Regions from separate parts of the Salinivibrio sp. SS2 genome, predicted to be linked through region 2. Evidence: predicted binding sites of a transcription regulator. Region 2 holds the regulator's gene; the other holds the start of a gene.
The links. The regulator PurR, encoded in region 2, represses purine synthesis genes. The targets are predictions, from matches to a motif close to TNANGNAAACGTTTNCNTNA.

Region 1 (8,080 bases), on a different contig from region 2:
GAGTGACTGCTCAGGAATGTCGTGGCTCTTGGCAAAACGGGTGAAAGGAGAAAGAAGATCACTTTTGGAGGTAAGGATAGGCACATATCTGTGATCTTCTACGCTTGATTGATCGTGAAATCACGTGCAATTTTTCGAACAAGTCATTCGCATAACTGTGATTGTGAGCACACTTTTATCGGCGTACATTCTCTCTCGTCCCGCGACGAAAGGTCGCAAAGAAAATCTTCAAATAGAGACATTGTGGTGACAATTGGTCACCGAGATTGGCGTTTAATAACAATCAATCGACAACGAGAGAGGAAACAACCATGAAAAAATTAGCAGCTATTTTTGCACTGACACTCGCATCAACCTCAGTAATGGCGAGCGGCCTTAACCTTGACGTACAACCTGCAGAAGGCGGTGCTTGGGTATCAGTGACTGAACAAGGTCAAGCCGTTAAAGGCGCGAAAGTAACCAGCTCAAAAAGCGTGGACACCAAAGTGACTGACGAATCAGGTCGTGTATTCATTTACAGCCAAGACCAAAACAGTGGTTCAGTGACTTATGTTGCAAATACCGACCAAGGCCAACAAGCAGAAAAAGCCGCTTTTGTTGCTGGTGACCGCAGCTAATTTGCCCCACTAGGCAAAGACATCGTTGGAAAGCAAAAAAGAGAGCATTGGCTCTCTTTTTTTATGATTAGGCGTTGTCAGGCATGAGCCACGCTTGGAGTGCATGCAGTGAGTCCACTTGGTGGGTAGGCGTCACGCCTTCTGGTAGTGGCTTTTTGTCGCGATTCAACCAGCATGTGTCTATGCCTGCGCGCATGCCACCGAGGACATCTGCCATTGGATTATCGCCGACCATGAGGATTTGAGACTTAGGTGGATGGCCCATTTTTGCAAATGCATGCTCGAAGATGCGAGGGTCAGGTTTGGCAAAACCGACTTGCTCGGATACCACGAGAGTAGATATGGCGGGCTTGAACCCTGTTTTTTCCAAGCGCACATCCTGTAACGCGGTAAAGCCATTGGTGATAATACCAATGTGTGCGTGTGGACGAATCGCGTTTAGCAGTGCTTCTGCGCCTGGGAGTGGCTCACAGATCTCGGCCATCGCATCCAAAAAATGCTGGTTTAGCGTTGTCGGAGCCACCTTGAGCCGCTCTCCCCAGTGGGTAAAGCGTTTGGTTTGCAGCGTGTGTGCGTCTATTTCGCCATTTTGGTATTGCACCCACAAAGGTTTGTTTAGTTCTGAATATTCGGCAAAGGCGTGCTGGTCGAAATCGACATCATAGTGTGAAAACATGCGTTGCAGTCCTGCAAACGCATCAAAGTGAAACAGTGTTTCATCTGCATCAAAAAGAACCCAAGGATACCGCATGGTGACTACATCTCTTTACGTTAAGTAAATGAAGTGTAACAGATGAAGTCTGTTCTCTTCGAGGCTTTTTTGTGCACTCACCGTCCTTGGTGAGAAACACTGAACCATCAGAATGATGGCAAAACTATCCAGCGTGATTGAGGTTATAAAGTCAGATACAGCCCTGCCAATGTTGCGCTCATCAGATTCGCTAAGGTGGCGGCAAGAATGGCACGCATTCCTAATTTGGCGATATCACCTCGGCGCTCTGGAACAATACCGCCCAGTCCGCCCATCAACATCGCGATCGAAGTGAGGTTGGCAAAGCCGCACAGTGCAAAGGTAACAATGGCTTGGCTATGGGGAGAAAGTGCACCTTTTAGGTTCATAAAATCAGCAAACGCCACAAATTCATTCACCGCAATTTTCTTACCAATCAAGGTACCAGCAGTCATTGCTTCCCCCCACGGAATACCGATGAGCCAAGCGACTGGTGCAAACACATAGCCGAATATCCACTCCAGACTCAATTGAGGCATATTGATCATCGGGCCAAGTTTGCCCAACCCGCCGTTGATCAGCGCAATCATGCTGATCACGGCCAGCAAGCTAGCCCCGACTGCCATCGCAATTTGTAATCCACTTAAAGCACCTTGTGTACCTGCATCGATCAAGTTGACAGGCTTATCGTGGTTATCTTGCTCGGCTTGCGCTTGGGTATGACTGATAGGCGTTTCGGTCTGCGGGACCATAATTTTTGCCATCATTAGACCGGCTGGTGCGGACATAAAAGCGGCAGCGATCAGGTATTTCATTTCAACACCGAGGCCTGCGTATCCAACCATGGTGCCTCCAGCCACGGAGGCTAATCCGCCGACCATGACTGCAAATAATTCTGAGCGCGTCATTGAGGCGAGAAAAGGGCGCACGACAAGAGGGGCTTCTACCGATCCGACAAAGATATTGGCAGTGGCTGACATCGATTCAGTGCGCGAAGTGCCGAGTACGCGTCGTAGTACGCCACCGATCAGGCGAATAATCCAAGCCATGATCCCTAAGTGATAAAGCACGGCGATCAGAGCGGAGAAAAAGACGATAGTTGGTAAAACGTTGAAAGCAAAGATAAAGCCAAGTTTAAATTTCGCGAGATCACCAAACAGAAACTCAGCACCAATATCGCCAAAGCTAATTATTGCGGACACGGCTTCTGATGCGTTAGCCAAAATACGCTGACCAAGCGGGACGGAGATAATAAACCCGGCAAAGACGATTTGAATAATGAAAGCGCCACCGACGGTACGCCAGTTGATCGCACGACGATTTTCTGAAAATCCAATCGCGATTAGAAAGAGGACGCTAATCCCCAAAAGGCCGATGCCAAATTGCATGATGCTTGCTCCGCAAACGTTAAACTGGGATGGAAAACGATTGCGGCGGTATTGTACTTATTTTTCTCAGTGTGACAAGTATCACGAATAAATCATATTGTTGCATTATTTTGCATTTTTGTGGCCTGGAGGTTATGTGCTCGTAGGCGAGTCGTGCGAACTCAGAGCTGCTTCACGATAGGTACTTGAACAAACGCATGCTATTCACGATGTCTTTGTGATCCATCAAAAGTTTTGCTGGTGAACATAGGTATTTTTTGTGAGCACTATCAATGAATTCTTTTTATGATACGGCGTATTTCCGCTAAACCTAAAAGAGGAAAGTGTGTGACACGATCCTTTATAGCTCTGAAATAAAGAGTTCAAATGAGTTCTAGGCCGCGTCTAGCCTGGGGTTTGAGTGTATATATTGATTAATAGTTGGTTATAAAATCGACATTTGGTTAGTGCCCTAATTAAATCGTTGCGCATTTATGTTAGGGTAATGAGCTGTGTGGATGTTGCGGTTCTTGCTGCTGGTCAACTTTTTTATCCGCGTTTTGCGATGGAAAGGCCAATTGAGCGCACAGGCCACCGACACTCACAGGCTTCCGAACAAACGGACTAAGGAGTTAACTCGTGAGCGATAAAAGCCATGAAGATATGATGAAACCGGACGGGAAAGTTAACCCGATCGATACTGACTACCAGGTCGGTCAGGATAATGTGGCCGTTAAACTTGGCCCGTTTGGTTTTGATATTCACAACCGAGTATTTATGGTCTCGGGGCTGGCCATTATGGCCTTTGTATTTGTCACTTTGGCATTTCAAAACCAAATCGGCCCTGTTTTTGGTGATCTTCGGGGTTGGTTGACCTCGAATCTAGACTGGTTCTTCCTTTCTGCAGGTAATATTTTTGTTATCGCCTGTCTAGTACTGATTGTGTCACCTTTGGGTCGCGTTCGTCTCGGCGGGACAGAAGCTAAGCCGGATTATAGCTATGCGGGTTGGTTTGCGATGTTGTTTGCCGCCGGTATGGGTATTGGTTTGATGTTCTACGGTGTATCAGAGCCGTTAACACACTTCCAAACGTCATTGGGCGGTACCGCTGTTGATGCAAACGGTATTCGTACCGACTGGGCACCGTTGGGCGCAGCAGCCGGAGATGCTGAAGCGGCTCGACGCCTAGGTATGTCTGCAACGATTTTCCACTGGGGTCTTCACCCTTGGGCCATCTACGCTGTCTTGGCGCTAGGTTTGGCTCTGTTTGCCTATAACAAAGGCTTGCCTTTGACCATGCGTTCAGTCTTTTACCCGCTCTTTGGCGAGCGTGTATGGGGCTGGACCGGCCACGTGATCGATATTCTTGCGATCATCGCGACCCTCTTTGGTCTTGCAACCTCACTAGGCCTTGGCGCCTCACAGGCGTCTGCTGGTCTTCACTATCTGTTTGATACGCCACTGGGTAACACCACAGAGGTGCTGCTTGTCATGGGTATCACCGGTATGGCCATCCTGTCTGTGGTTGCTGGGGTAGATAAAGGGGTGAAACGCCTCTCCGAAGTGAACATGTTGCTTGCACTGCTACTGCTTATCTTTGTGATTGCAGTGGGTCCAACGCTAGCCATTTTGACCGGTTTCTTTGGTAACCTCGCCGCGTACCTAGAAAACTTGCCTGCGCTGTCTATGCCGTTTGCACGTGAAGATGCCAACTTTACGCAAGGCTGGACCTCGTTCTACTGGGCATGGTGGATTTCATGGTCTCCATTTGTAGGTATGTTTATTGCGCGTGTTTCTCGTGGCCGCACAGTGCGTGAGTTCATCACCTGCGTATTGCTGATCCCATCTGCTGCTTGTGTGTTGTGGATGACCGCATTCGGTGGTACCGCGATTGGTCAATTTGTGAACGAAGGTTACACCGCAGTTGTAGACGCTGAACTGTCACTGAAACTGTTTGCAATGTTGGATGATTTGCCGTTGGCATCGATTACTTCATTCATCGGTATCATTCTAGTTATCGTGTTCTTTGTGACCTCGTCTGACTCAGGCTCACTGGTTATCGATACCATCTCTGCGGGCGGTAAAGTGAACGTGCCAGTGCCACAACGTGTTTTCTGGGCGTCTTTCGAGGGCCTAGTTGCGGTGGCGCTTATCCTTGGTGGTGGCTTGGTTGCCCTACAAGCGATGGCGGTTTCAACTGGCTTCCCGTTCACGATTGTACTGCTGGTAGCGACTGCTTCCTTGTTCAAAGGGTTAGCATCAGAGCCGCGCGCTAAGTAACTGTACGTGCTAAGTAACTAACAGTTAGCTATGATGAAAAAGGCAGGCCCTCGGGACTGCCTTTTTTATTACCAACAACCTTGATATGTGATGGGTGAGACTAAGCTTTTAGGTTTCATCTATTGTGAATATTCAATCGCATACCCTTGCACTTTCTCGCAACGCTAGGTGAGCATCATGGAAGCTGAACAAGTTGAAATTGCGACATTTCTTTCCCAATACGCCCCTTTTGAATCGATTCCCGAAGAGGTGGTTGCTGAGGTCGCGCAAAGCATCGAAATTAGTTATCACCGAGCGGGCACGACGATTTTTGCCTACGGCGATGAGATTCATGATTTAGCCATGATCCGTAGCGGTGCTGTCGAGCTGTATCGTCGTAATGGCACCTTGTACAACCGTATCGCCGAGGGGGATATTTTCGGTCAGATGGGCCTTTTGATGAACAACCGGGTGCGTATGCCCGCCAAGGCGATCGAAGACACCTTGGTGTACTTCATCCCTGAGGCGACATTTAACCGCTTGTTTGATGAATTTGAACACTTTGCCGATTTTGTCGAGGTCGAAGACCGGACGCGATTACGTCAGGCGGTATCGAGCCATAATGAAGCCAATGATCTGACGACGTCCAAAGTTAAGAAGCTGATTATTCGCGACCCCGTGATGATCGATAGTACCGACTCGGTACAATATGCAGCGCAAGTTATGTCGCAAGAAGCGGTCTCGTCAATTTTGGTGATGGGCGATGAGCCCGATCCCGAAACCGGCTTCAATCCCGTGCTGGGGATCATTACTGATCGTGACTTACGTAATCGCGTGTTAGCAGAAGGCTTGCCTTATGAAACGCCGGTACAAGAAATCATGTCGCCCCAGCTGATCACCCTCGATCATAATGCTTACATCTTTGAAGCCATGCTCACCATGCTGCGCTCAAACCTCCACCACGTACCGGTATTACAACATGGCAAACCACTGGGTGTGGTCGCACTATCGGATATTGCACGTTACGAATCGCAAAACAGCTTGTTCCTCGTCGCCAGTATTTTCCGCCAACAATCGGTGGACGATTTAGTGGTGTTGGCGAAACAAGTCAAAGATTGCTTTGTACGCATGGTCAATGAGGACGCGAACTCACACATGATAGGGTCTGCGATGTCTGTGATTGGCCGCAGTTTTAAGCAGCGCCTGTTGGAGTTGGCAGAAGAAGAACTGGGTGAGCCGCCTATCCCGTATTGCTTTTTGGCGATGGGATCGATGGCACGCGATGAGCAACTGATTGTGACCGATCAAGACAATGCCATTATCTTGGACGATAGCTTTAACTACGACGAGCATAACGCGTATTTTGAGGCACTATCGAAGCGCGTGTCTGATGGGCTCGATGCCTGCGGGTATACCTATTGTACTGGTAATATCATGGCGACTAACCCTGAGTGGCGGAAAACACTGAAAGAGTGGGAACAATGCTTCGCCGATTGGATTGATAATCCGAGCCCACGCTCTTTACTCGACAGCAACATCTTCTTTGATTTAGATGGTGTCTATGGTCGAACTAACTGGGCTGAACAACTCAAAGCCTTCATTGGTCGCCGTGCACGTCGCAATAATCGCTTTTTAGCATCAATGGCGCGCAATGCCTTAAATCGCACACCGCCCTTGGGCTTCTTTAAAGATTTCGTGATGGAGCAAGATGGGCGACACAATAACTCGATTAACCTCAAACGCCGCGGCACAGCGCCATTAGCCGATCTTATCCGTGTACACGCATTAGCTATCGATTCGCGCTCACAAAACTCGTTTGAGCGCTTAGACGACATTATTGAATCTGGGATCTTGCCCAAAGGCCGAGGGCCAGACCTTCGAGATGCGATGGAGTTTATTTCCATGGTGCGTATTCGTCACCAAGCGCTGGATATCGAAGCGGGACGTGAGCCAGATAACAATGTGGAACCGGAGAATTTATCCGATTTTGAGCGCCGTAACCTCAAAGATGCATTCCAGATTTTAAGTAACGCTCAGAAGTTCTTGAAATTCCGCTACCAGCCGAATCGGTCATAAGGGGAGGGCATGTTGCATTTGGATCTGAAAAAGAAAGCCCCGGCACAACACGTGGACTGGCAAGCCATGCTGGATACCAAACGTGAGCAGGTGAAACATGAAACGCTACAAGCGTTTTATCAACAAGGCTGGGTAGCACCCGACACGCCTCTTAAGGATGTGCCCTTTGTCGCACTCGACTTTGAAACTACGGGTCTAGACAGTGAAAAGGATGCCATTGTCAGTATTGGGCTGGTGCCTTTTACCCTTAGTCGCATTCGCTGCCAACAGGCGCAGCACTGGATTGTGAATCCCAATCGTCCGCTGGCAGAGTCTTCGATTGTTATTCATGGGATCACCCATTCAGACATTATGAATGCACCAGACTTTTCTCATGTAATTGAACCACTGCTAAGTGCGCTCGCCGGTGCGATCGTTGTGGTGCATTACCGCCGTATTGAGCGAGAGTTCCTTGACCGTGCGATTAAGCAGCGTTTAGGGGAAGGGATTATTTTTCCGATGGTCGACACCATGGAGCTTGAGGCGCGGAAACACCGTACCGGGAAGCGCAGCTTGATGGACCGTATTATGCGTCGTCCCCTGGCGTCGATTCGGTTAGCCGATAGCCGTACTCGGTATCAGTTGCCTTTTTATCAAAGTCATCACGCCTTGACCGATGCCATCGCCACGGCAGAGTTGTTGCAAGCACAAGTGGCCCACGACTTTTCCCCTGACACACCGATTAGCGACGTATGGAGCTAAGGTCTAGACGGCTATCGCTTTGTTATTGAACCGTAGACGCGCATGGTTCGTAAACCTGTTGATAGGTAATAGCACGTCGCGTGCTGGTTTTCAGTGCAATAATAATGTGCTACAACACCAGCGATTGATAATCAGAGGAAAGCACATGACATTTATCCATGCAGTAGAAGGGCTCGTGTTTGGCCTTGGGGTGTTGTTGTTGTCATCAGGCATTGGCTTTGCTTACTGGGGACTCACGTTAAAGCCTGAAGAGGCGGAAGACATGACGGCACGTAAAATTGAGTTGGGCT
Region 2 (23,285 bases):
AATAATTTTAGTATCTTGTGTGGGTTTGGAAAGGCTTTCCTTTTCTCGTAAGGTAAACGCAACAAAACCAACCCCTAACGCGAATAAAACCACAAAAATACTGCGCCAATCATATAGGGTGAGCAGGTGTGAGCCGACAAGTGGCGCCAATGCTGGCGATAATGCGACGAGCGGCATGATGGTTGCGAACACTTTCTGTCCCAGTTTTCCATCATAGCGGTCAATGACCACGGCTTGCCAAATTACCGCAGCGCTACATGCTCCTAAGGCTTGAACTAGACGTGCGCCAAGTAATAAATAAATGTTATTAGCAAAAATACACACTACAGTCGCGACTAAATAAAGGCTCAGGCCAATCAGCAGCGCGGGCTTGCGACCGATGCGATCAGACAGCGGACCATAAACCAGCTGTCCACAGGCCATCCCTAGCAAAAAGATACTTAAGGTGAGGCCGATATTGGCGGGAGAGGTCGCCAAATCGAGTCGCATCGCCTCAAAGGCAGGTAAATACATATCAGTGGCTAAAAAGCCCAGCATACTGAGCCCTGCTAGCCACAGTAGCGTCATAAACGGCACTTGCTTGTTCATTTTTTGTCTCTTGATAGAAAACTCGACATAGAGATAGTTTATGGCTGACAAAGCTGGCTGTGAAACGCTATGATTTGAACATTGCTTTCAAAAAATTTGATTTGAATGTTCTCTTACCAAGATTTTCATGTGATCGATGTGGTTGCACGGCGAGGAAGTTTCTCTGCGGCGGCCGATGAACTACACAAGGTGCCGAGTGCGGTCAGCTACACGGTACGACAGATTGAAGACAAACTGGCCGTTACTCTGTTTGAGCGACTTCACCGCCAAGTGCGGTTGACGTCGGCAGGAGAATACTTTGTGGCGCAAGCACGGGATATGCTGAAAACCATGGAAGATATTCGTCTACAAACGCAGCGAGTGGCTAATGGTTGGACACAAAGTGTCTCGTTAGCACTGGATAACGTCGTGCGCGAAGATAGCGTCAATACGTTGGTGCGGGATTTTTACGATGCGTTTCCTGATGTCGAGTTGTTGCTAACCATGGAAGTGTTTAACGGCGTATGGGATGCGTTGGCTGATGATCGAGCCGATATTGCGATTGGTGCTACGGCTGCTGTCCCAGTGAGCGGCGCGTTTCGCTATCGGGAAATGGGCACTCTGCGCTGGCGATTTGTGGTGAGCCCGTCGCATCCACTCGTCCAGTGTGTTCAGCCACTGGCTAATGATCAGCTTGCGCCGTATCCGGCTATCTGTTTGGAAGACACTTCGCGCCGCTTGCCGCGCCGTACGACATGGCTACTGGATAATCAGCGCCGCCTTACCGTCCCTAATTGGCACAGTGCCATGCAATGTTTTAAGGCCGGGCTGGGCATTGGTGTGATGCCGTCACACATGGCAGAAGACGCGATTGCGCGAGGAGAGTTGGTGGAGCTTGCCCTTGAAGAGCCGTTATTAAGCAGTCCGTGTTGTATTGCATGGCGCTCGGACAAAGAATCACCACCGGTGCGCTGGCTGCTCGATTACTTAGGCGATAAAGAGCAGCTGCAACACCAGTGGTTATAGACTAGGAGGACGGCGTATCGAGTGTACGCAAGGTATGATAGCCCGCCCAAACTCGTGAGGCGGCGGTGATTAAACAGGCTGCGCCAAAAACGCCGGCAATCCACGCCATGTATGTTGGGAAAAGGCACATCAACACAAAACTGGCGATGGTCTCCGTCCCTTCGGTGATCCCGCCGATATAATACATCGACTTGTTGGCGTAAACCGGGTTATCAATATGGTGTTTGCTGGCCATGATCGCAAACGCTAAAAAGCTTGCGCCTGTCCCCATAAAGCAAAACAGCAAAAAACTGGCGGCAATGGCGTTATTGGTTGGATCGGCCAGGGCAAAACCAAAAGGGATGGCAGCGTAGAAGATAAAATCGAGGGTAATATCTAAAAAGCCTCCCGCGTCCGTGAGCCCTTGCTCGCGGGCGAGCGCACCATCGAGGCCATCGAAAAGTCGATTAATGATAATAAACACAAGTGCTAGCCAGTACATTTGTAGCGCGAGAGCGGGCACCGCTAGCAAGCCAATCAAAAAGCCTGAGAGCGTGACGGTATCGGGTTTTACCCCCCACTTTGTGAGCTGCACCGCTGCCCGCTTCAATGGCCAACGGATCACCGCGATGGCGTAACGATCAAGCATTCTGCATCTCCTCTTGTAGTGCTGAGTCAGCTGAGCGTTTAGGCCAATTTAAACAGCGGCTCTGGTCCGCAATATCCTCGGCATCATGCGTCACAATCAACGCAGGGATGTTTCGCTGCGCAATTTGCTCAAAAACAAAGGTCCGAAAATCCCGCCGCAGCGGCTTATCCAGCTTACTAAAGGGCTCATCAAGCAAGATAGCATCGGGGGCGGCGAGTAATGCACGCAACACACTGATCCGCGCGCGCTGGCCACCCGAAAGCTGGCTGGGGGCATAATCGGCAAACTCTGCTAATTTGACATCGCCTAATGTTGCGATGGCCTGATCGCGTTTTTGCGCTTTGCGCATCGAGGATGGCAAGGCAAACGCCAAGTTTTGCCAAACATTTAAATGCGGGAAGAGTAAATCATCTTGAAACAAAATCCCGATACGGCGCTGCTCAGGCGGTAAGTGATCAAAAGGCTCACCATTTAACGTCAGTTGACCGCTGTAATGCATGGGTGGTTGGATATGCCCCGCCAATACGCTCAGCAGGCTCGATTTTCCGCAGCCACTGGGTCCCATCACAGTAAGTATTTCTCCCGGAGCGACCGAGAATGATAAATCACGCACCAAGCATTGATCAGGCGCGTTTATGGTGAGTTGGTTGACACACAGTGTCATGGTGTTGAGCTCCTGAGAAAGTTGGTGTTGATGTCGGTAAAAGACGGCGTTCAGCCACGCGGCTCAGCACAGTGGCCAAGGCGAAAACAACAAGGGGAAGCATCGCTTGCATCAGTCCATACAGGCCACTGATACGACGATCGAGACCGCTTGATAAGCTGACTGCCTCGGTAGTGAGAGTATTAATGCGTCCCGCGCCCAGCAATTGTGTGGGCAGATATTGCGCCAAACTGACACTCGCGCCAACCGCCCATGCCAAGATAATGGCGGGCAAAAGGAGCGGCAGTTTAACCCGCCACCATGCAAGGGTGGCACTCACACCGAGGCTTCTGGCGGTCTGCATAAGCCGCATATCAAACTGCTGCCACGGCCCATCGAGTGCGAGATACACATAAGGAAACGCGAAAAAAATGTGAGCCCAAAGGGTTGCCGGCACGTGCCATTGGCCGGGGAGGCTATACACCGCCACCTGAATGCCAAACAAGATAGAGAGTTGAGGAACCAATAACGGAATGGCGATGACGGCCCTTGGCACCGAGCGTCGCTGATTGACCGAACGCTCCAGACACCCGATGGCAAACAGCAAGGCGACACTGGCGCTGATCACCGCTAGAACGATGCTGTTCCCCACCAATGACCACACATAGCTAAGCTCTTGCTCCCAGAACCGTAAGCTATATCGACTCGGGAGCCAATCGGGAAATGACCAGCGCAGCGCGAATGACCACATCAGCAACACAGGCATAATCGCAAGGGGAGTGATAAACACCGGCCACCAGAGTGATTTGCCGGGTAACCATGCGTGGCGGCGCCCCGTGTATTGCCAGCGATTGAGACATTGGCAACCAAGCCACGCCAAAAAGCGAAATAGCAATAAGGCCAAGCCACACAGAGCAAATAGCAGCAAAGCGCCGGCTGAAGCTCTAGGTAATAGCGCTAAATCCGGGTCATTAAACCACTGCCATACCAATACCGCATAGGTGGGTGGCGTATTCGGCCCGAGGATCATCGCCACATCAACCACTGACAGGCTGTAGGCGATGACGGCAAAAACCGGGAAACGCATTTTGGCCAGCCAAAGCGGGAGAATGACTTTTAGCCAAGTTGCGGTGCGGTTATACCCGAGGCTGGTTGATACCATCGTCAGCCGAGAGACATCAATTTGACGCAGCACCGACAGACTCATCAACAATAAAAAGGGGGTTTCTTTTAGCGTCAGCGCCAAGGTGAGCCCAATAACATAAGGGTCTTGTACCAGCGCCCAAGTCACGGGGTTATCACCGAGAAGAGGACTTAGCAGGCGAAACAGCCAACCCGAGGGGGAAAGCAGTAAAACCAGGCCAATGGCAAAGGCGACGTGTGGTAACGCAAGTAGCGCAGGTAAGCGCGCACTGATCTTCTGCCAAATGGGCGTTTGCCAAGTGGCTTGTAAAATCATAAAGCTAAGCGCCACCGCGAGCAGGCTACTGCCTAATCCCGAGATGAGCGTTAGCTGAATAGATTGTGATAGCCCCGGCCATGCCATGACAGCTTGCCAGCCGCTAATATTAGCCTCCATAAGCCCTAGTGTGGGCACGAACGCAAAGGCACTCGCGAGTATGCCGCCAACCCCTGGCAACAAGGGTAGGCAGCACACCGTTAGGGTGATGGCAAACAGCAAACGTGCCATATCAGCCTCTTTACTATTGGCCGTAGCGTTTCAGCCACGCACTCTCAAGCGCGGTTTGCCAGCTTGGATGTGGCTCGGGCTGGGTATTAAAGCGACTGACCTCGGCGGTGTCGGATAACTTAACCACGGGTGGATCGCCCCATACTTGGGTGTCGGCTTTACGCAGTTGTGCCTTTTCACTCATCAAGAAATTGATAGCGACCATAGCGCCGGCTTTAGCGTTGGCGTTGTATGGAATCGCCATAAAGTGAATGTTAGATAGCGCGCCTTGGTCAAAGGCAAACGCACGCGCTGACGGGGCGAGTTTTCCAGAGGCCACCGCTGCTTTTGCCGCATTGGGGTTAAACGCGATCGCTACGAGAAGCTCACCATCGTCCAACAGTTGGATAGTTTCGGCACTGCCTGACGGGAACTGAGCGCCTTCGCGCCATGCTACTTGATGTAGTTGGTCTAGATAGCGCCATAGTGGGGCGGTCACGGCGTCAAAGTCTACCTCATCAACCGGCAGGTAAAGTGCCTCGCGCACATCGGTAAGTTCCAGCAGGGCGGCTTTCAAAAAACTGGTGCCATGAAACTCGGGTGGTTTGGGGTAACTGATACGCCCAGGGAATGCTTTAGCCAAACTTAACAGTTCGGCGAAAGAGCGAGGTGGGTTGGCCAAGGTTTTCTGATCATGGATAAACACCAGCTGTCCCACCCCCCAAGGTGCTTCGAGGCCGTCTGTTGGCTCAGTGAAGTCTTCTTCAACCGGTAAACTTTTATCGACAATTTGCCAATTGGGGAGCGTGCTGACAAAAGGGCCGTACAGCAAATCATTTTCCTTCATTGATTTGAAGTTTTCGCCGTTAATCCAAACCATATCGACACTGCCGCCGCTATCCTTACCCGCTGTCTTTTCGGCAAGTAGGCGATTGACGGTTTCAGCGATATCCGTCACTTTGACATGTTTCAGTGTGACACCATAATCGCGTTGTAACTCGCGACTCGCCCAGCGCAGGTAAGCATTGATCTCTTGATTACCGCCCCATGCGTTAAAGTAAACAGTCTGGCCTTTGGCTTGTTGTTCAATACTTTCCCAACGGTCGTTTTCCGTGCTCGCAGAGGCAGTAAAACTGGCGGTACTTACAATTGCCAATGTTAACGCCGCTATCCAGTGTTTCATTGTCATCTTCCTTTTCAATTAGTGACGCATCCAACGATGATATTTTTCGACCCAGTTAAGCAGCTTCTCGGGCGCATGGGCTTGTTTCCACATCCCAGCGGTATACTTCACCGCTTCACTCATAGTGGGATACGGATGGACGGTGCCCAAAATTTTATTTAGTCCTAACCCGTGCCGCATGGCGAGAGTAAACTCTGCGAGCAAGTCGCCCGCATGCTCGCCAACAATAGTCACCCCCAGAATGGTATCTTTTCCTATTGGTGTCAGCACCTTAATAAAACCGTGGTCATTGCCGTCAGCAATCGCGCGATCCAAATCATCAATGCCGTAGTAGGTTACTTCCACCTCTTGCTGATTGGCTTTGGCTTCTTTTTCATTGATGCCCACGCGCGCGACTTCTGGCGATGTATAGGTCGCGGCAGGCATTACTGAATAATCAGCACGAAAGCGTTTAAATTGCCCGAATAGTGCATTCACCGCGGCATACCATGCTTGATGAGCACTGGCGTGGGTGAGCTGAAACGGACCCGCTACATCACCTACCGCATAGATATTTGGATAGGCGGTTTGCAGGTACTCGTTGACTTGAATCGTGCCACGCTCGGTCACTGGAATATCGAGCTTTTCGAGACCAAAGCCTTTGGTGTTGGCACTGCGCCCTAACGCGACCAGCACCGCATCAAATGAGACAGACGTCTCACCGTCAGGGCCATCGAGCAAGGCGATTTGCTCATTATCACTGTGCTCAAATGCTTTGACTTTGTGCTGTGTTAAAACCGTGACGCCGTCACGCTCTAACGCCTGTTCAACCAGCTGAGCGGCATCTTTATCTTCGCGGCCGAGAAGTTGGTCGGCCATTTCTGCGAGAGTGACTTGGCTGCCTAAACACGCAAAACTTTGTGCCAATTCTGCGCCAATGGGACCTCCGCCCAAAACCAACAACCGCGGCGGTAGGTCATTCAGAGACCAAATTGTATCTGAGGTGTAATGCGTGACCTCAGCCAAACCGGGAATCGGGGGCAACATAGGGCGTGCGCCGGTCGCAATCACGATGTTGCGGGTTGTGAGGCGTTCGCCATTCACCTCGACTTCCCATGGCGAAACGATGTGTGCTTCGCCTTGCACACACTCCACGCCGAGCTTGGTGTAACGCTCGACCGAATCGTGGGGCTCAATTTGGGTAATCACTTGTTTAACCCGCGCCATGACCGCCGGAAAATCAACCGCTGGCGCTTGGGTATGAATGCCAAATGTCTTAGCCTTGCCAATTTCTCGCATGGTTTTCGCCGCACGGATCAGCGCTTTTGAGGGAACACACCCTGTGTTTAGGCAGTCTCCTCCCATCGAACCTTTTTCGACCAGCGTAACCTTCGCTTTCACTACCGCCGCGATATAACTTGATACCAAGCCGCCTGCACCGGCACCAATCACTACCATATTGCGGTCAAACTGATGGGGCTTGTTCCAACCTTGATAGCGTTTACGACGTGTGATCCAAGCCATGACCCACTTTGCCAGCAGTGGGAAGATACCCAGTAAGGCGAGTGAGCCAAGCACCGAGGGTGACACCACGTCGCCGAGTGCGTCGATTTGGGCCAGTTGGGTCCCTGCATTCACGTAGACTGCGGTACCCGGCAACATACCGAGCTGACTGACCCAATAGAAGGTGCGGGTTTTGAACGGGGTTAGCCCCATCACGAGGTTAATCAGAAAAAACGGGAAAATCGGGATCAGGCGGAGGGTCAACAGATACAAGCTACCGTCTTTCTCTATGCCGCGATTAATGGTATCGAGCTTATTGCCAAATTTGGCTTGGACCCAGTCGCGCAACATAAAGCGACTCACCAAGAAGGCGAGGGTGGCGCCAATCGAGCTAGCAAAGGAGACCAACACCAATGCCCACCAAAAGCCAAAGAGTGCCGCGCCCAATAAACTCGCCACTGCCGCACCCGGTAAGGACAGGGCGGTCATCACTACATAGCCGACAAAAAACACCAGGCTTGCGGTGGTCGCGTTTTCGATAATGTAATCATTCAATGCCACTTGTTGTGCTTTGGCGTTTTCAAGCGTGAGCCACTGGCTGAGATCTAAACTGAACCAAAGTGTTACAAGCGCCACCACCACTAAACCAAGCAATATCTTTTTTACTGGCATACTGTGTCTCGTCCGATAGTAAATGGGTCCCAGTTATTACTTTAGGTACTGTAGCTGAATTAACTGGCTGATTTGTCGGTTACATTGAGGAACTGTGTCCTTAATCGTACCTTTAACCAGACCCGACCGATCGCAAGAAACTTTCGTTTTATGTCTGAAATTAGTTTGAATGATGATTTATTGAGCATTTAGCGCGTTCAGAAAAAGCGACACCGCCTTAAAGGCGGTGTTGGACGCGAACATTGCTCACAAAAAAGGTAGAGAGGTATGGGGGGTGTGAGGAATTAATTTTCTAAATGTTGTAATAATTCTTGGCGACGTTGGGGTGGAACCACAGACCAATGCTTGCCAGTAATCGCACCTTCTAGTGACCACAGTAATTCCAAGCTTAGCTCTTTTTCATGCGCCGAGAGAAGAGCTTTATAGGCATTAACGGCACCTTGTTGCTGCAAATCTGCTGGAGATGTAATACCTGCTTTTTTCAGCATACGTTCGGTTGCCAGCCGTAAATTAGGTAGATCTTTTAATCTTGTTGGCGAAGTCCTGTTTTTCTCAGCTCGATCTCGCTTCGCTACTTCTAGGGCGTATTTTGCTTCTGACAATAACTTTTCTTCATCGTCCCACCATTCTTCTGGTATTGCAAAATACTTAGTTACAACTGGAAATCCTCTTTTCTTATACACGTAGGGCTCGAGGCCTTGTTGTTTTAATAGTGTTTCATTTTCTTTTCCGGCTCGTAAGTGGAGCTGGTTTTCTACGACTAAAACGAACATGGTATCGTCACAGAAAATACCGAATCCGCCAAACATTGAACGGGACTTAATGCTGCCAAATTTGGCAAATAACTTCATTGCATTCTTTAAAGCTGGTTTATCCATTTGATTAATATCTCGATGAATTACTAATGCCCAAAAAAGACGTCAAAATGTAACAAGGCAAAACCACAGAGTTGTCAACGATCTATCAAATAGTTGTCAGCTTCGATCATTAATTGTTGGCAACCCCGCTGCCATCAACTCCCAAACACTAGTGGAAGTTATTAGGCCGGTGGCTTTGCGTCCCATGCTTTCGCCATGGTTTGCCTTGTTCAAACGCTATTAAGCATATAATAATTAGACAGTGATGTCGTCCCAAGCAGCATTTAAAAATGTGATCTTAGTTCAAGAGGGCTGTAAATGATTAATGGCTAAGTGAAGGGTTCATCGAGTTGTCTCTCATTAGACACACCGTCTCACAAAGGAGACGGTGTGTCATAAAAGTGTAATAAAAACACTAATCTATGGTTTTAACTGATTGTCGACTCACTAGTGCAGGTTGCATTTCGAACACTTGCTGCTGAGTCTCGTTGTTGGCAATTCGCGCGAGCAAGAGCTTGACGGCCGTTTTGCCTAGACGGCGTTTGGGCTGGTGAATAGTTGTCAATGGTGGCGAGAAATACTCGGTGAGATCAATATTATCGTAACCAATCACCGATATATCATCTGGCACTTTCAAGCCGTGCTCGTTAAACGTACTAATCGCCGCTAATGCCATAATGTCATTAAAACAAAAGACAGCGGTCGGGCGGTCTGACATTGTCGCTAATTGCTTCGCGGCAATTTGCGCTTGATCGGCTTCGAAATCCGCCTCAATCAGCCAGTTTTCATTCACTGTAATGTTGGCTTCTTTTAACGCACGGAAATAACCGTTTAAGCGATGCTTACAGGTATTTTTATCCATTTGGCCGGAAATACAGCCAATTTTAGTATGTCCATTATCAATAAAGTGTTTGGTGGCAAGGTAACCGCCTAATTCAGCGTTATCTTCTATGCGGTCTGTATCGATATGGTGACTGCCCCAATCCATCACGACCATAGGCAGATCGCGTTTTTTTTCTAATAACAGCATCAAATCTTCGTTGAGATCAGAGCACACCACAATGAGTCCGTCGACGCGCTTTTCTGACAACATACGCAGGTAGTCGCGTTGCTTTTCAAGGTTTCCCTCGGTATTGCAGAGAATCAGTGTGTAGCCTTGCTTGTAGCAATAGTCTTCCACACCGTGAACAAGCTCGGCGAAAAAGGGGTTGGTGGATTTGGTCACCAGCATACCCAGTGTACGTGTTGTGTTGCATTTCAAGCTTCGCGCCACAGCACTTGGGGCGTAGTTTAACTCTTCAACCGCTTGCCATACTTTCTCAGTCGTCTTCTCTGCGACAAAGCGGGTTTTGTTTATCACGTGTGACACCGTCGTGGTCGATACACCGGCGAGACGCGCGACATCTTTAATCGTTGCCATCTTGATTCTTCTTTGTAGTAATGCGTAGGGATCGTTACTCGCGACCTTACAGAAAAACGCCGCTGTTCGTCAGCGGCGATGTCTTTCACAATCCCGGCACATCAGACGGTTGCGAAGGTAACGAATCCGATTTCATCCATTCTCATAGCTAATCGGTTGCGCTCTCAGTTTACTTAGGTTGGCGCACACTCGCAATTGGTCTGATCAGCGAAAATGGACCAACAGACGGTTTTGTGAGCCAGCTATGATGTATTTATCAATTAAGACACGATCAGTGGGCAGTCATGCTCCGGATGAGTCAGAACGGTCAGCGGGTATTGGTAGATGTCTGCCACTCTATCACTACTAAAACACTGCCACGGGTCGCCGGATAGGACGATTCGACCTGCTTTCAGAAAATGCAGTTGATCGGCGTATTGCGCCGCCAAATTCAGGTCGTGCAACACCAATAGCACTGTCATTCCTTGGTCAGCGAGTGCTCGACAGCGCTTTAGGGTGTAATGTTGATGGGTAATATCTAAGGCCGAAGTGGGTTCATCCAGCATCAGTATCGCTTGATCTGGTGCGGTTTGTGCTAGCTGTAATGACACGCGTGCCATGTGTACGCGTTGTTTTTCACCGCCAGATAAAATCGGATACGGTCGATGAGCAAGATGGCTAATATCCCATGCCGTTAGTTGCTCGTTAGCAAGGGCCGCGATCTGTTCTCGGTTTGCCTTTAGTGGTGTCGCCCCCATCTCGACTACTTCTTGCGCGGAGAATGCAAACGTGAGCCCGCTATGTTGGGGAAGGAAGGCAACTCGTCGGGCAAATTCTTCGCCTTGCCACTGGCTTTTTGGCTGTTGCCAAAACTGCACACTGCCATGCTGATGTTTGTCGCTAATCAATTGCTTTAACAGTGTACTTTTCCCCGCACCATTCGGCCCGAGTAAAACGTGTAACTGGCCGGCAGTAAAGGCGAGATCAATCTCGCTTAGCAGTTGACGGCCGTTAAGCGCATAGCTGAGCTTGGAGATTTGAAGGGCAGAATCTGTCATTCGTGAACCACTGCTTTTCGTTGTTGAATAAGAAGCCATAAAAAGAAAGGAGCACCCATTAAGGCGGTAATAATGCCAACAGGCAATTCGGCGGGGGCGACAATGACACGGGCAACAATATCGGCCAAGGTCAGTAACAGGGCACCAAGAATGGCTGATAAGGGCACCAGTGTGCGATGATCCGGACCGGCAATTAAACGTCCAATGTGTGGGATCACTAGACCCACAAAGCCGATAAGACCGGCAGCACTTACCGCAATGCCCATTCCCGCCGCGGTCACAACAATGAGTAGGCGTTTTAAATGGTGTACATCAATGCCCAAATACGCCGCTTCGTTTTCACCGAGCAAAAGGGCATTTAAGTGGCGTGCGCGCTGGTAGGCAAACACCGTGAGTAAGCATGCAGCGATGCCAGTGAGAACAATTTGTCCCCAAGTCGCACCGGTCAGTGACCCCATCGACCAAAGGGCGATGTCTCGTAACGTTTGGTTATCCGCCACATAGTTAATCAAACCTAATGCAGCGCCGGACAATGCACTGATCGCAATGCCCGCTAGCAACATGATGGTCACCGAACTGCCCATGGCCGTTGTGCCAATTCTGTATACAAATAGGGTTGCCAGTAGTGCACCGATAAACGCAAAGGCAGGCACCGAAAACACAAAGCTGGCCTCGATACTGCCCCAAGAGAGCAATAGCAAGCCCAGTGCGCCTCCTAATGATGCGCCGCCAGAGACACCGATAATACCCGGGTCAGCGAGAGGGTTGCGGAAAAGCCCCTGCATCAAAGTGCCGCAAACGGCGAGCAATGCACCGATAAAAATACACAGCAAGGTTCGAGGTAATCGAACTTGTTGAACGATGGCGAGTACATGCGGCTCAACATTGTCATGCCAAGGGGTTAAGCTCTGTAAACTGGTCAGCCAGCCAAGTTGCCATTGTCCCACCGCGATAGACGTTATCCCTACGACGACAAGTGCAACGATGAGCGCTGGAAAAACATGCGACTGTGAGGATCGAAAAGACGCTTGCATTAGTCGTTCTCTCCAACGACGGTGCGCTGAATACGAATGGCTTCATCCAGTGATTTCAGGCTAAGACCTCCCACTAACACACTGCCGTCAATTGGAATAATACGCTGCTGTTGGAATGCGCGCGTGGCATTGAGTAAAGGCACGGCATCAGCGAGTCCTTCAATACCACCTAGCTGGTCGAGAGAACGTTGCATGACCAAGATAAAGTCCGGATCAAAGCCCAGTAACGCTTCTGGCGACAGTGGTTTATAGCTACTGAGCGCCGTGGCGGCAGGGTTAGTCGCACCCATCAGCGACAACAAGGTATCCGGTGAGGTATTGGCACCCGCGACACTGGCAGGACGTCCTTGGTGAACCAGAAGAAACACGCCTTTGAGCGCGGTTTTGGGGGCATGCGCTTTTAATGTCGCAATCTTGGTGTCTATGTCGGTCAGTAACTCTGCGGCTTTGGACTCTGTGTGGGTGAGACTCGCGACTTTTTCAATCCGTGTTTTGAGTGTCTCGACGCTGGGTTCACTAGACAGTCGAGCCACGGTTACCCCTGACGCTTCGATTTTCTCCAAAACCGGGGTAGGGCCCATTTCATCTGAGCCTACGACTAGAGTCGGTGATAAAGACAGCACACCTTCGACGGCGAGCTGGCGATGATAGCCGACATTCGGCACGTCTTTATTCGGTAGATGGCTGGTGACATCAATGCCAACTATCTGTTCTGTTGCACCTAATTCAACCAGTAAGTCTGTTACACCGGCCCCCGCGCTGACAATGCGTGGTGATGCTGTGACAGAGAGTGAGAGTAGTGCTGAGGCGAGGGCAAGCAGTCTAACCGCGGCAGTTGCCATGATGAATTCCTTTATTTATTAAACCAGTCAATGTGAGTGCAATGCTCGACGTCAGTCCATTACACACTGTTAGTGAACGTAAATGTAATTATGAGTTACAAACCTAATTACGAGCAATTATCGTTTACATTGCCGTTAATGATCAATACAATCCTGCCAAATTGTTCATGATTCTCATTTTTGATTGGCTCAATAGGAAGACCCATGCTGTTAAAAACGGACGTCTCGGAAGTATTGACTCCTTCTACGATCAAGCTTGCTATCGGTGCTGCCCTTGGCACATTGGCATTTATTCCTTCAGCGTTGGCGGAGACGCAAAACACGGCGGATTCGTCATCAGACGTTATCGCGGTGTATGCAAGCCGCATTGACGCACAAAAAGCGAACGGTGCCGCTGCGGTCAGCACGGTATCACTCGAAGAAATTGAAAAACGGCAGGGAAGTAACGTCACTGATTTAATTCGTCACTTACCTAACGTATCCGTAATTGGCGGAGGTCGCGATACCGCTCAATCTGTCGTTATTCGTGGATTAAGCAGCGAAAATGGCCGCGTGGTACAACTTGTCGATGGCACGCGTCAGAACTTCTCTGTTGGTCACCGCTCGAGTCTGTTTATCGACCCTGAGTTACTTAGTTCGGTAGAGGTGGTCCGTGGCCCATCTAGTACCTTATGGGGATCCGGTGCGATGGGAGGCGTGTTTGCGCAAAACACGAAATCAGCCAGTGACTTTCTCTCCGGTACAAAGGCCTTGGGTGGCTATGTCAAACAAGGCTTACATAGTAACGATAACGCCTCACGCACGAGCGGTGCGATATTTGGTCGTACAGAGACAGTTGATTGGCTAGTACAAAGTTACTATCACGATAGTGATGATAACCAACTAGGCAACGGAAAAACCTTGTCTTATTCCGCCGATAGAGAAAAGGGTGGGTTTGCGAAAGTGACATTGACGCCGTCTTTAGACCATCAATGGACTTTGACTGCCCGTCAAGGCAAACGTGACAGCATGGTACCCACTAACCCGACGGTCGAAAAGCCATCAACTTCGTCGCCTCTCGTCTACCGTCAAGTCGATGATCAAAGTCTGTCGCTAAATTATAACTACAATCCTAGCCAGTCGTGGGTGGACTTAGATGCACGCCTTTATTGGAACGACACCGAAGTCAATGAGCATCGCGTTGATAAAGGTGAGCGTGATAATAATCAGATGCAAACCCTTGGTTTGTCTTTATCGAACCGTTCCAACCTTAAAAAGCTGGCATTAATCACAGGGATTGACGCGTATCAAGATCGATTTAAAACCGTGCGCGATAAAAGCAATACCTCTCGCCCAGATAATCAAGATGCCGAAGCGCAAAGTGTCGGCGCATTTGCCCAAGTTGATGTGCCACTGGGACACGCATGGCAATGGCAAGCGGGTATCCGTTTTGATGCCTATGAGGCGAAAGATAAGCGACCCGAATCGACCATTGGTAACCATGATAATACGGCTTGGTCACCTTCAACGGCATTAACTTGGCAGGCAACCGAGCAGCTGGCATTCACAGCCAGTTATCGTGAGGCATTTCGTGCTCCGAATTTAGAAGAAATGTATGCCAGTGGAACACATTTTGCGATGAATCAGTTTGTGCCTAATCCCGCTCTGAAACCGGAAGAAAGTGCCAATAAAGAACTGAGTGTTACTTATACGTTTTCGCCTAGTCAGTATGTCGACAAAGGCTATGTTGACGCGCGTGTTTTTAGAAATGATGTCGATAACTTTATCGAACAGTCAATTAAATACGGTCCCTCAGGCCCGAAAGGACAAGGGTTCGATGGGACGACTGTTAAGACAAATTTGCCTGAAGCTAAACTCGAAGGCATCGAGGTTAGCTTGCATCACCAACTTGGTGGTTTTACCAACAACGTGAGCTATAGCCAAACCGAAGGCAAGAATAAGCATGATGGCAGCTATCTAGATAATATTCCCGCTCATAAATGGGTTGCGGAAACCGACTACGCGCTGACGACGTTACCGGTGAGTGTTGGTGGTCGTATATCTCACTATGCTGATCAAAACAACACGAACAGTGTTAAGACCTATGACGGTTATACATTGTGGGACCTGTATGCAAGCTATAGCCCTAAAGGTGCTTGGGATGGTGTGAAGTTTGATCTCGCGATCGAAAACCTCACCGATGAGTATTACACCACGGCGTGGTCTCAAGTCGCCTCACCGGGTCGTGATATTAAACTCAACGTTCGCTATCAATTTTAATCAATCACTAAACATGGGCAGGGTTGTCCCTGCCCAACAGAAAACGATAACAATAGGCTGGGAGTAAACCATGACAACTACATTGACCGAGCAAGTCAATGCCTTTCTCACCGAGAACGCCTCCATGCTGCCCGCCGATATGGCGAATACGCTGGGTGTCAGTGAAGGTGAGGTGGTACGCGCGATGCCATCCGAATATCAAACTTGGGTGGATGGGCAACACGCCGAAACGGTGTTAAGTCAGGTAGCCGAGTGGGACGGTCCGGTGACCGCGATCGTGCATTCTGGCGGCTCGATATTTGAAGTGAAGGCCCCTTTTCCTAAAGGTAAGATCGCTTATGGCTACTACAACTTGATGGGAAAGCCGGGCGAAATGCATGGCCACCTAAAACTAGAGCGCATGGCGGGTATTGCATTTGTTAGTAAGCCTTTTCGCGGCAAAGTCACCCACTACATCGGCTTTTTCACCGAACAAGGTGACTCAATTTTTAAAATTTACTTGGGGCGTGACGAAAAGCGTCAGCTTCTTGAACATCAGATTGAAGCCTTCAATCAACTAAAAACGCAGTTGGCAACCTCTCAATTGACAGAATCGGAGCAATAATCATGGATCAAGCTACTAAACAAGAACGTCTACAAAATCGTCTTGGCCCTGAAATTAAAGAATTTCGTGCAAACTGCCGTACCCTGCAGCTTGCAACACTCGACGCGCAAGGCAAACCCAATGTCAGTTATGCCCCTTTTGCTCAGCGTGAAGATGGCTTTTATATCTTGATCAGTGAAATTGCTCGCCATGCACGTAACCTGCAAGAAAACCCCAACCTGTCTTTGATGATGATCGAAGATGAGGGCAGTGCGAAGCAGATTTTTGCCCGTCAACGACTCAGCTTTGACGCTCAAGCCGAGATGGTGGCCCGCAATACTGAGGCGTGGCATGCTGGTATTGAGGCATTGAAAGCACGCTTTGGTGACATTATTGGTAACTTAAGTGGGTTGGAAGACTTCCGTTTATTCCGCTTGGTGCCAGAAAATGGCTTGTACGTAAAAGGGTTTGGTCAAGCGTTCCAAGTAGGCAATGATGATTTGGTGGGAATGGTTCACCTTGATCAAGGCCACCGCAAAGTGGGTAGCGACGAAGACATTAAATCGACCGACGAGATTGCGGTAAACAGTTAATATTAACCACGGCCATTTAGTCACTCACGGCAATGCCTCACGCATTGCCGTTTTTGTATGCGTGCGCCTCAGTAACAACCGATCTGTGGATATGGTAAAGTGGCGTCTTACGCCAATGTGATAACGAACAACACCATGAACTATATCCCTTTATCCGACTATAAGCGCAAGTGGATCTTCACTCATCAATCATTACCGATTGCGGAGAGCGATCTCGCCGATATTAAACCCATGACGGAGGCCCGTGCTGGACAGCTATGGCAAGAGTTTGTCAGCAAAGACAGTCCTACGCCCGATCATTTTGGCAAACAGGATTGGCCAACTCACCAAAGCGTTTGGAAAAACCGCTTGGTATGGCAGAGCGCATGGGATAATGATGAGGATCTTCCTGATGAGTTCTTGGCGCATTTCCCCTGGGAGGACAACATTGTGATCTATTTTTGTTACGACAAACACAATGTCGTGGAGTCTCGCTGGGGAATCTTTAAAAAATATTGGAAGAACTTTCTATTCTATGATGATAAACCCATCTTGCTTGGCCGCCGCCGTAAAGAGGTGGCCATGTTTGAGCAATCGGGTGAGGTGGTTATCGGAACGCGCCAGTCTTAGTCGGCATTTAAATTGCATTGTTTTAGGTCATCAGTGAAGTCAGGGTCAATCAGGGACAGGTCATGATTAAAAAGGTGATTATTTTAAGTGTATCGCTGGCCGTAACCGGCTGCGCGGTACCACAGTTTTCTGACTTATGGCGTAATTACAGCACCATTGGCCTTAATGAAGAATTGCGTGGTGCGCAACAAGCGCTGGTCCATTGTCGATACGACAACACATTAGATATCGCGCAGCGGTATACTGTGGTCGGCACAGACAGAGAGAAAGCGCGTGCATTTGAGCTAATGGGGGTGACCTATGATGAACAGGAAAACACGCATGAGTTCAATCACACCCTGCAGCGCTTTTTGTTCTCTGAGCCCGGAAAGGCCATGAACGAATCGCAAGTGCTGATGCAATGGCGGCAAGCGAGACTGAAAATTGAACATGAGCGTGAGTTGGCCTTGGGCCAAACACACTGTTTACAATCGACCGATCCCCCGAAAACGGGACCGCTCAAATAACAAAAGGCAGTCGATGACTGCCTTTTGTCTCTTACCCTGCATCATAGCAATGGGTTAACACGCTTTGAGAATGCTTTCGGCCAGTGTCATCAGGCGCGGATAGGCAAATTCGCTCTGCTGTGCAATGCGGGCTTGCTCTTCTAACACCTCATGGAGAATGTCATGGGTCGTCAGTGGATTGGCCAATACCACGCGGAAAACCGTGGTGGTGCGACGTTGCCACTGCTCAGGGGTGAGACGCGTCCGTGACACAAAGGTGTTGCCGCATTCTCGCTGACGTTTTTGAATAAATTGGGTCAAATCGTTGAGCAGATCGTGCATCAAATCGACCTGTTCATCACTAGCAATCGCAAGCGCCGCTTGAACACGTTGAGGCACAAAGCGATAGGTGAGTAGGCATAACTCGGGCTCAGAAATCAGCTCATAGTCAGAGTGAGCGTCAATCATGCGTGCAAAATGAGAGGCTTTATCGATGCTCTGATCGATCAACAACTCATAACCGCGTCGCGAGATAATGTTCATACACGCGAACACTAGCATCGCCATTCCACTCCGTGAGCCCTCAAGCGTGTGGCTGCCCAAATCTTTTGAACCCTTACGCAAAATGTATTCAGCGTGATGCTCAATCGATGCGACGAGAGACGGGTCTTTAAACAGCACCATACCGGCACCCATAGGCGCATAGAGTTGCTTATGCGCATCAATGGTGACAGAGTCGGCCCGTTCAATGCCCTCCAGCTTATGTCGCTGATTATTCGACATCAAGGTCGCACCACCCCAAGCCGCATCGACGTGGAAGTGGATCCCTTCACGCTCGGCAATGTCTGCGAGAGCATTAAGCGGATCAATGTTGCCTGTTTCTGTGGTCCCTGCGACACCGACAATCGCAATTGGCTTGATATTGGCTTGGTTAAGCTCAACAATTTTCTCTTCCAGTGCATCAATGCAAATGCGGTTATTGTCATCAGCAGGAATAGAAATCAGCTGGTCTCGACCGATGCCTAATACATCGGCGGCTTTGCCGAGTGAATAATGACCGCGCTCAGACACCAATATGGCTAGATCTTGGTAGCCATAATGGCGCATGGCACTGAATAGTCCCGCTTTATGAATGCCGGGAAAATCACCGTCTGGTTTCAATACATTGTTACGAGCGACCCAAAGGGCGGTCATATTGGCAATGGTGCCTCCCGAACAAAACGCCCCTAAAGAGTGGTTAGCACTGTGCATCCAGCTTTGGTAGAAGGCATCGTCTTGGCCGTAAATCAAGTTATGTAACATGCCCAAGACTTGACGCTCCAATGGCGTGAAGGCCTTCGATGTCTCGATTTTCACCGTATTTTGATTTAGCCCGATCATAATTTTAGATAGCGGCATCAAAAAGTACGGCAGCGCCGATGTCATGTGACCGATAAATCGCGGCGAGGAAGTATGTACAGACTGAGCGACCAATTTATCGAGCAAAAACTGGGTATGGTCGGACACAAACGCAGGATCTTCAGGGATCGTCGGATCACTAAAGTCACTTTCAATATCTGCCAAAGAGCGATCGCTGGCGGCAATATGGTTTTGCAAAAATCGATTGAGGTTTTGCGAGATCTCTTGCTCGATTTTGCTCAGTGTTGAATCGGGCGCTTCTGGAACAGTAAAAATCCGGTGCAGCGTTTCCGGTGTGGCGTCCGCAGCTTTGTTTTGTGTTGCCATGGAATTCTTCTTTTGTATCTGCTTCGCAGTTCAAGATTGGCCATCATAAAGTGACAAGGTCATTGATGGTCACGAGAGCACTTGCTGAGAAATGGCCACAACATAGCAAAAAAACCGGCTAGCATCAGGCTTTTTTTATCAGTCAGCAAGGTGTTATCCCCAACGCGTAGGGGAGTGAAAGCGAAATGACGTCGTGCTTTGTTCACCGGTAGATGGACAAAGAGCCGGGGTGAACCGGCTCTACCTGCAACCATTCAAAACTAGGTGGCGTTTAAGCGTACAGCCTATTTACACTGGCGCTGATTAATCGCGGCCATTTGATTGTTGTACTGATTAAGCGCGGTATCAATTTCTTTGGGATGGCTGAGCAAGTCGGCGAGTGCACTGCGCAGCGCATAGTTCCCTTCCATGGCTTCGCCTTGGCGAAACTCAAAGACTTCTTTGGCGAGCTTAGCTGGTGGCAATGACGATTGTGAAAGGGCTTTGACGTCTTCTTGCGTGAGTTGTAGCCAAGATTCAACTGGGGCATCGAGGCTTAGCTTGGCGGTATCGTTGCTGAGATAATAGTCAAAGGCTTGTGCGTTGAGCTTAAAATGGTTTTCTCGGCCACGTAAGAACCAATCGGCAACGTCTTTTAACGACTCGTCTTTACTGACAGTCAAGGAGACTAAATCTTGGTACCAGTTGATCGAGGCGTCAACGTAATCGTGGTATTTGGCGGTATAGCAATCCGCATTCTCGACGGGAGCCGCCTGTGACATCGCTGGCATTACCGCTGCTAACAGCGCTAGGGCATAGCGTTTCATAACATTATCCTTATCGTTATTATCATCGCTCTATGCGTTTCACTGCCACAGTTGGTGGTGACAGGGCGACATAACCGCGAGCGATACGTGAGGTTTTGGGCGTTAGTTTAAACGTTAACGGGCGACATTGTAGAACGAGCCTTTGTTAAAGTTAAATAAAACATTGATATAAAAAGCCATCTGTCTAGCTAGGTATGAGGCAGGTCGCAGATTTGGTGGTGATTTTTCGTCCGAACGATATCAAATTGCGTCCTATTATCCCGACATAGCGCGCCTTCGGTTAGCCGGTTATTGACGCTTGAGAGTGAGAAGTTGGTGCGCAAATTCCGCGAAGCCAAAACCGCCCGGTTGGGTGGTGATCCACTGTGGGGGATGGGGCAGTGAGGGTAAATGGTGCGCGATATTCGCGACGCCTACGCTCAAGGGAAACGAAGCGAACATTTGGCTGTCATTTAGCGAGTCGCCAATAAACGCAACTTGTTCACTGTATTGTTTACCGGATAATCCTTGCTCGGCTAAATAGCGAAAACTCGATACCTTCTTACTGTGATCGCCTACCCAGGCATTGATATGAATGGAGCTTGCTGTCGCATTGGCACCATAGGCATGGAGCGCATCAAGAAGGGCTTGGATTTCATCCTTTGGCGCAGCCGGAGTGTGCTGACCGATATCAATCGCCACTTCTGCGACACGGTAGGCTTGATCGCTGGCAATGCGCCGTGCCGGATACTGAGATAAAAGCGTTTGTACGAAAGCGAGTAATGCCGCTTGTGCTTGCTGGGCAGTGTGATTGATGGTGGTGTTTAAGGTTCCGTTTTGACGCTGCATCACGAATGCACCATTTTCTCCAATCACGGCGTCAACGGGCCATGCATTTGCAATATGATCACACCAACCTGCACACGCCCCCGTTACCGGTACCACGCGGATTCCCGCATCGCGAAGTTGGCTAAGTGCCTGTAACGTTTGCCAAGGCAGCGCCCCCTGCCAAGTGAGCGTGTCATCCACGTCTGTTAGCAACCAACGCAGCTCACGCCAGTCTGCAGCAGACTGTGACAATTGAGCAATCGGCAAAGGGGCGGTCATAGGGATACTCCGATGTTAGGATACCGTCTCAATCTGGCGTTCTGGTTGTTGTAGCGTGACATCCAGTCGTTTGCCATGTTCACCGTCGAATACGTGCAGGTTATGAGCAGCTATCGTCAGCGGCAACTGATCGCCTTCTTTCACTTTGGTATGGCCTTCAAGGCGGAGCGTCAGCAAGCTATCGGTGTCACGTATGTGTCCATAAACCAGCAAATCTGCACCGAGTGACTCGGTGAGGGTTACCGTCATGGTGAACAACGCTTTACTCGTATCAACCACTTTCAAATGCTCTGGTCGTAACCCAACAGAGACGGATTGATGACCTACCACATCACAGGTTGCCAGTGTGTGTGCACCGATGTTGAGCTGACCGTGCTCGAGGCTTCCGGTAACAATGTTCATGGCGGGTGAGCCAATAAAGGTCGCGACAAACAAGCTTGCCGGTGCGTCATAAACCTCGAGTGGTGTGCCAATTTGCTCGACGTTGCCACCATTAAGAACCACCAAGCGGTCGGCTAACGTCATGGCTTCGACCTGATCGTGGGTGACATACACCGCCGTGGTATTCAGTTTGCGTTGTAGGCTTTTTATCTCGAGCCGCATTTGTACCCGCAGTTTTGCATCCAGGTTTGATAGCGGCTCATCGAACAAGAAGACTTTTGGTCGACGCACAATGGCGCGCCCCATGGCAACACGTTGGCGTTGTCCACCAGAGAGTTGATTTGGACGTCTGTCTAGTAAGTGGTCGAGTTCAAGCATGGTCGCGACTTCTTGGACCAATTGCTGGATTTTGTCCTTTGGTGTTCCGCGGTTACGCAAGCCATAGGCCATATTATTGAACACACTCATATGCGGGTAGAGCGCATAGTTTTGAAACACCATCGCGATATCACGTTCGCCGGGCTCCAAGTTGTTGACCTTTTTCTGGTCGATAATCAGATCGCCTTTAGAGATCCCTTCCAGACCGGCAATCATACGTAGCAAGGTCGATTTACCGCACCCACTGGGACCGACGAGTACGATCATTTCGCCATCGTCTATGGCTAAATCAATGCCATGAATTGCTTTAAACCCGTTTGGGTACGTTTTCTCAATATGATTAAGGGTTACCGTCGCCATTTACTTCTCCGTCTCCACCAAACCTTTTACAAACAACTTTTGCATCCCCAACACGACTAAAACCGGGGGAAGCATGGCCATCAATGTGGTCGCCATTACGCGGTTCCATTCCACTTCACCATCACCGACCGAGAGCATACGTTGAATACTCATCACAATGGTGTAGTACTGATCGTCGGTGGTGATCAAAATGGGCCAAAGGTATTGGTTCCATCCATAGATAAAGGTAATTACAAACAAAGCCGCGATATTTGTTCGAGAAAGCGGCAGTAAAATGTCTTTGAAAAACTTAAAGGGGCCTGCTCCATCAATGCGTGCCGCTTCTAGCATTTCTCCGGGGACCGTCATAAAAAACTGACGGAATAAGAAAGTGGCGGTGGCACTGGCAATTAACGGAATGGTTAATCCCGGCATTGAATTGAGCATATTGAGGTCAGCAATCACCTGAAACGTGGGCATAATGCGGACTTCAACAGGCAGCATCAGGGTCATAAAGATCACCCAAAAAGCCAGCATGCGACCGGGAAAACGGAAGTACACCACCGCATAGGCCGATAAAATAGAAATGACCAGCTTACCCAGTGAAATTCCCATTGCCATTAAAAAAGAATTCCACAACATGCCTGCGACCGAGATCTTGAGTTCGCGCGAGGTGCCTTCTGTGAGGACCTCTTGAAACACCGACAAACCTTTGTCCCCAAACCACAGCGGCGTCATGCCACTGACAAACGCACTGCTATCGTGTGTAGCGGCAGTAAGTGCAAGCCATACTGGCAAGGCCACTGACGCAACACCCAGCATCAATACCAAGTGCGAGAAAAAAGTTAACCAAGGGCGACGTTCAACCATCAGTAAGCCACCTTCTTTTCAACGTATTTAAATTGGATAACGGTCAGCGCACCGACCAATAGCATGAGCACCACAGATTGCGCCGCTGATGAGCCCAGATTTAGACCGACA

Region 1: the regulator PurR is predicted to act here: its motif matches at 2,764-2,783, upstream of BGK46_RS17015 (NupC/NupG family nucleoside CNT transporter).

What each region holds. Positions count from the first base shown of each region.
Region 1 covers NZ_MEBP01000145.1:665-8,744, forward strand. The annotation lists gene BGK46_RS17005 (hypothetical protein) at 312-617, shown strand; gene yjjG (pyrimidine 5'-nucleotidase) at 685-1,368, opposite strand; gene BGK46_RS17015 (NupC/NupG family nucleoside CNT transporter) at 1,512-2,735, opposite strand; gene BGK46_RS17020 (BCCT family transporter) at 3,378-4,994, shown strand; gene BGK46_RS17025 (DUF294 nucleotidyltransferase-like domain-containing protein) at 5,172-7,049, shown strand; gene BGK46_RS17030 (3'-5' exonuclease) at 7,059-7,790, shown strand; gene BGK46_RS17035 (hypothetical protein) at 7,936-8,080, shown strand, end outside.
Region 2 covers NZ_MEBP01000064.1:38,187-61,471, forward strand. The annotation lists gene punC (purine nucleoside transporter PunC) at 1-588, opposite strand, end outside; gene punR (DNA-binding transcriptional activator PunR) at 694-1,593, shown strand; gene BGK46_RS05550 (CDP-alcohol phosphatidyltransferase family protein) at 1,595-2,221, opposite strand; gene BGK46_RS05555 (ATP-binding cassette domain-containing protein) at 2,214-2,885, opposite strand; gene BGK46_RS05560 (ABC transporter permease) at 2,845-4,554, opposite strand; gene BGK46_RS05565 (ABC transporter substrate-binding protein) at 4,568-5,722, opposite strand; gene lpdA (dihydrolipoyl dehydrogenase) at 5,735-7,870, opposite strand; gene BGK46_RS05575 (TfoX/Sxy family DNA transformation protein) at 8,155-8,748, opposite strand; cyclic di-GMP riboswitch class I at 8,864-8,963, opposite strand; gene purR (HTH-type transcriptional repressor PurR) at 9,143-10,147, opposite strand; gene BGK46_RS05585 (heme ABC transporter ATP-binding protein) at 10,408-11,184, opposite strand; gene BGK46_RS05590 (FecCD family ABC transporter permease) at 11,181-12,218, opposite strand; gene BGK46_RS05595 (heme/hemin ABC transporter substrate-binding protein) at 12,218-13,060, opposite strand; gene BGK46_RS05600 (TonB-dependent hemoglobin/transferrin/lactoferrin family receptor) at 13,265-15,319, shown strand; gene hutX (heme utilization cystosolic carrier protein HutX) at 15,390-15,923, shown strand; gene hutZ (heme utilization protein HutZ) at 15,926-16,495, shown strand; gene BGK46_RS05615 (DUF2947 domain-containing protein) at 16,631-17,104, shown strand; gene BGK46_RS05620 (hypothetical protein) at 17,167-17,610, shown strand; gene panP (pyridoxal-dependent aspartate 1-decarboxylase PanP) at 17,665-19,314, opposite strand; gene BGK46_RS05630 (hypothetical protein) at 19,599-20,120, opposite strand; gene BGK46_RS05635 (HAD family hydrolase) at 20,409-21,206, opposite strand; gene ugpC (sn-glycerol-3-phosphate ABC transporter ATP-binding protein UgpC) at 21,222-22,325, opposite strand; gene ugpE (sn-glycerol-3-phosphate ABC transporter permease UgpE) at 22,326-23,174, opposite strand; gene ugpA (sn-glycerol-3-phosphate ABC transporter permease UgpA) at 23,174-23,285, opposite strand, start outside.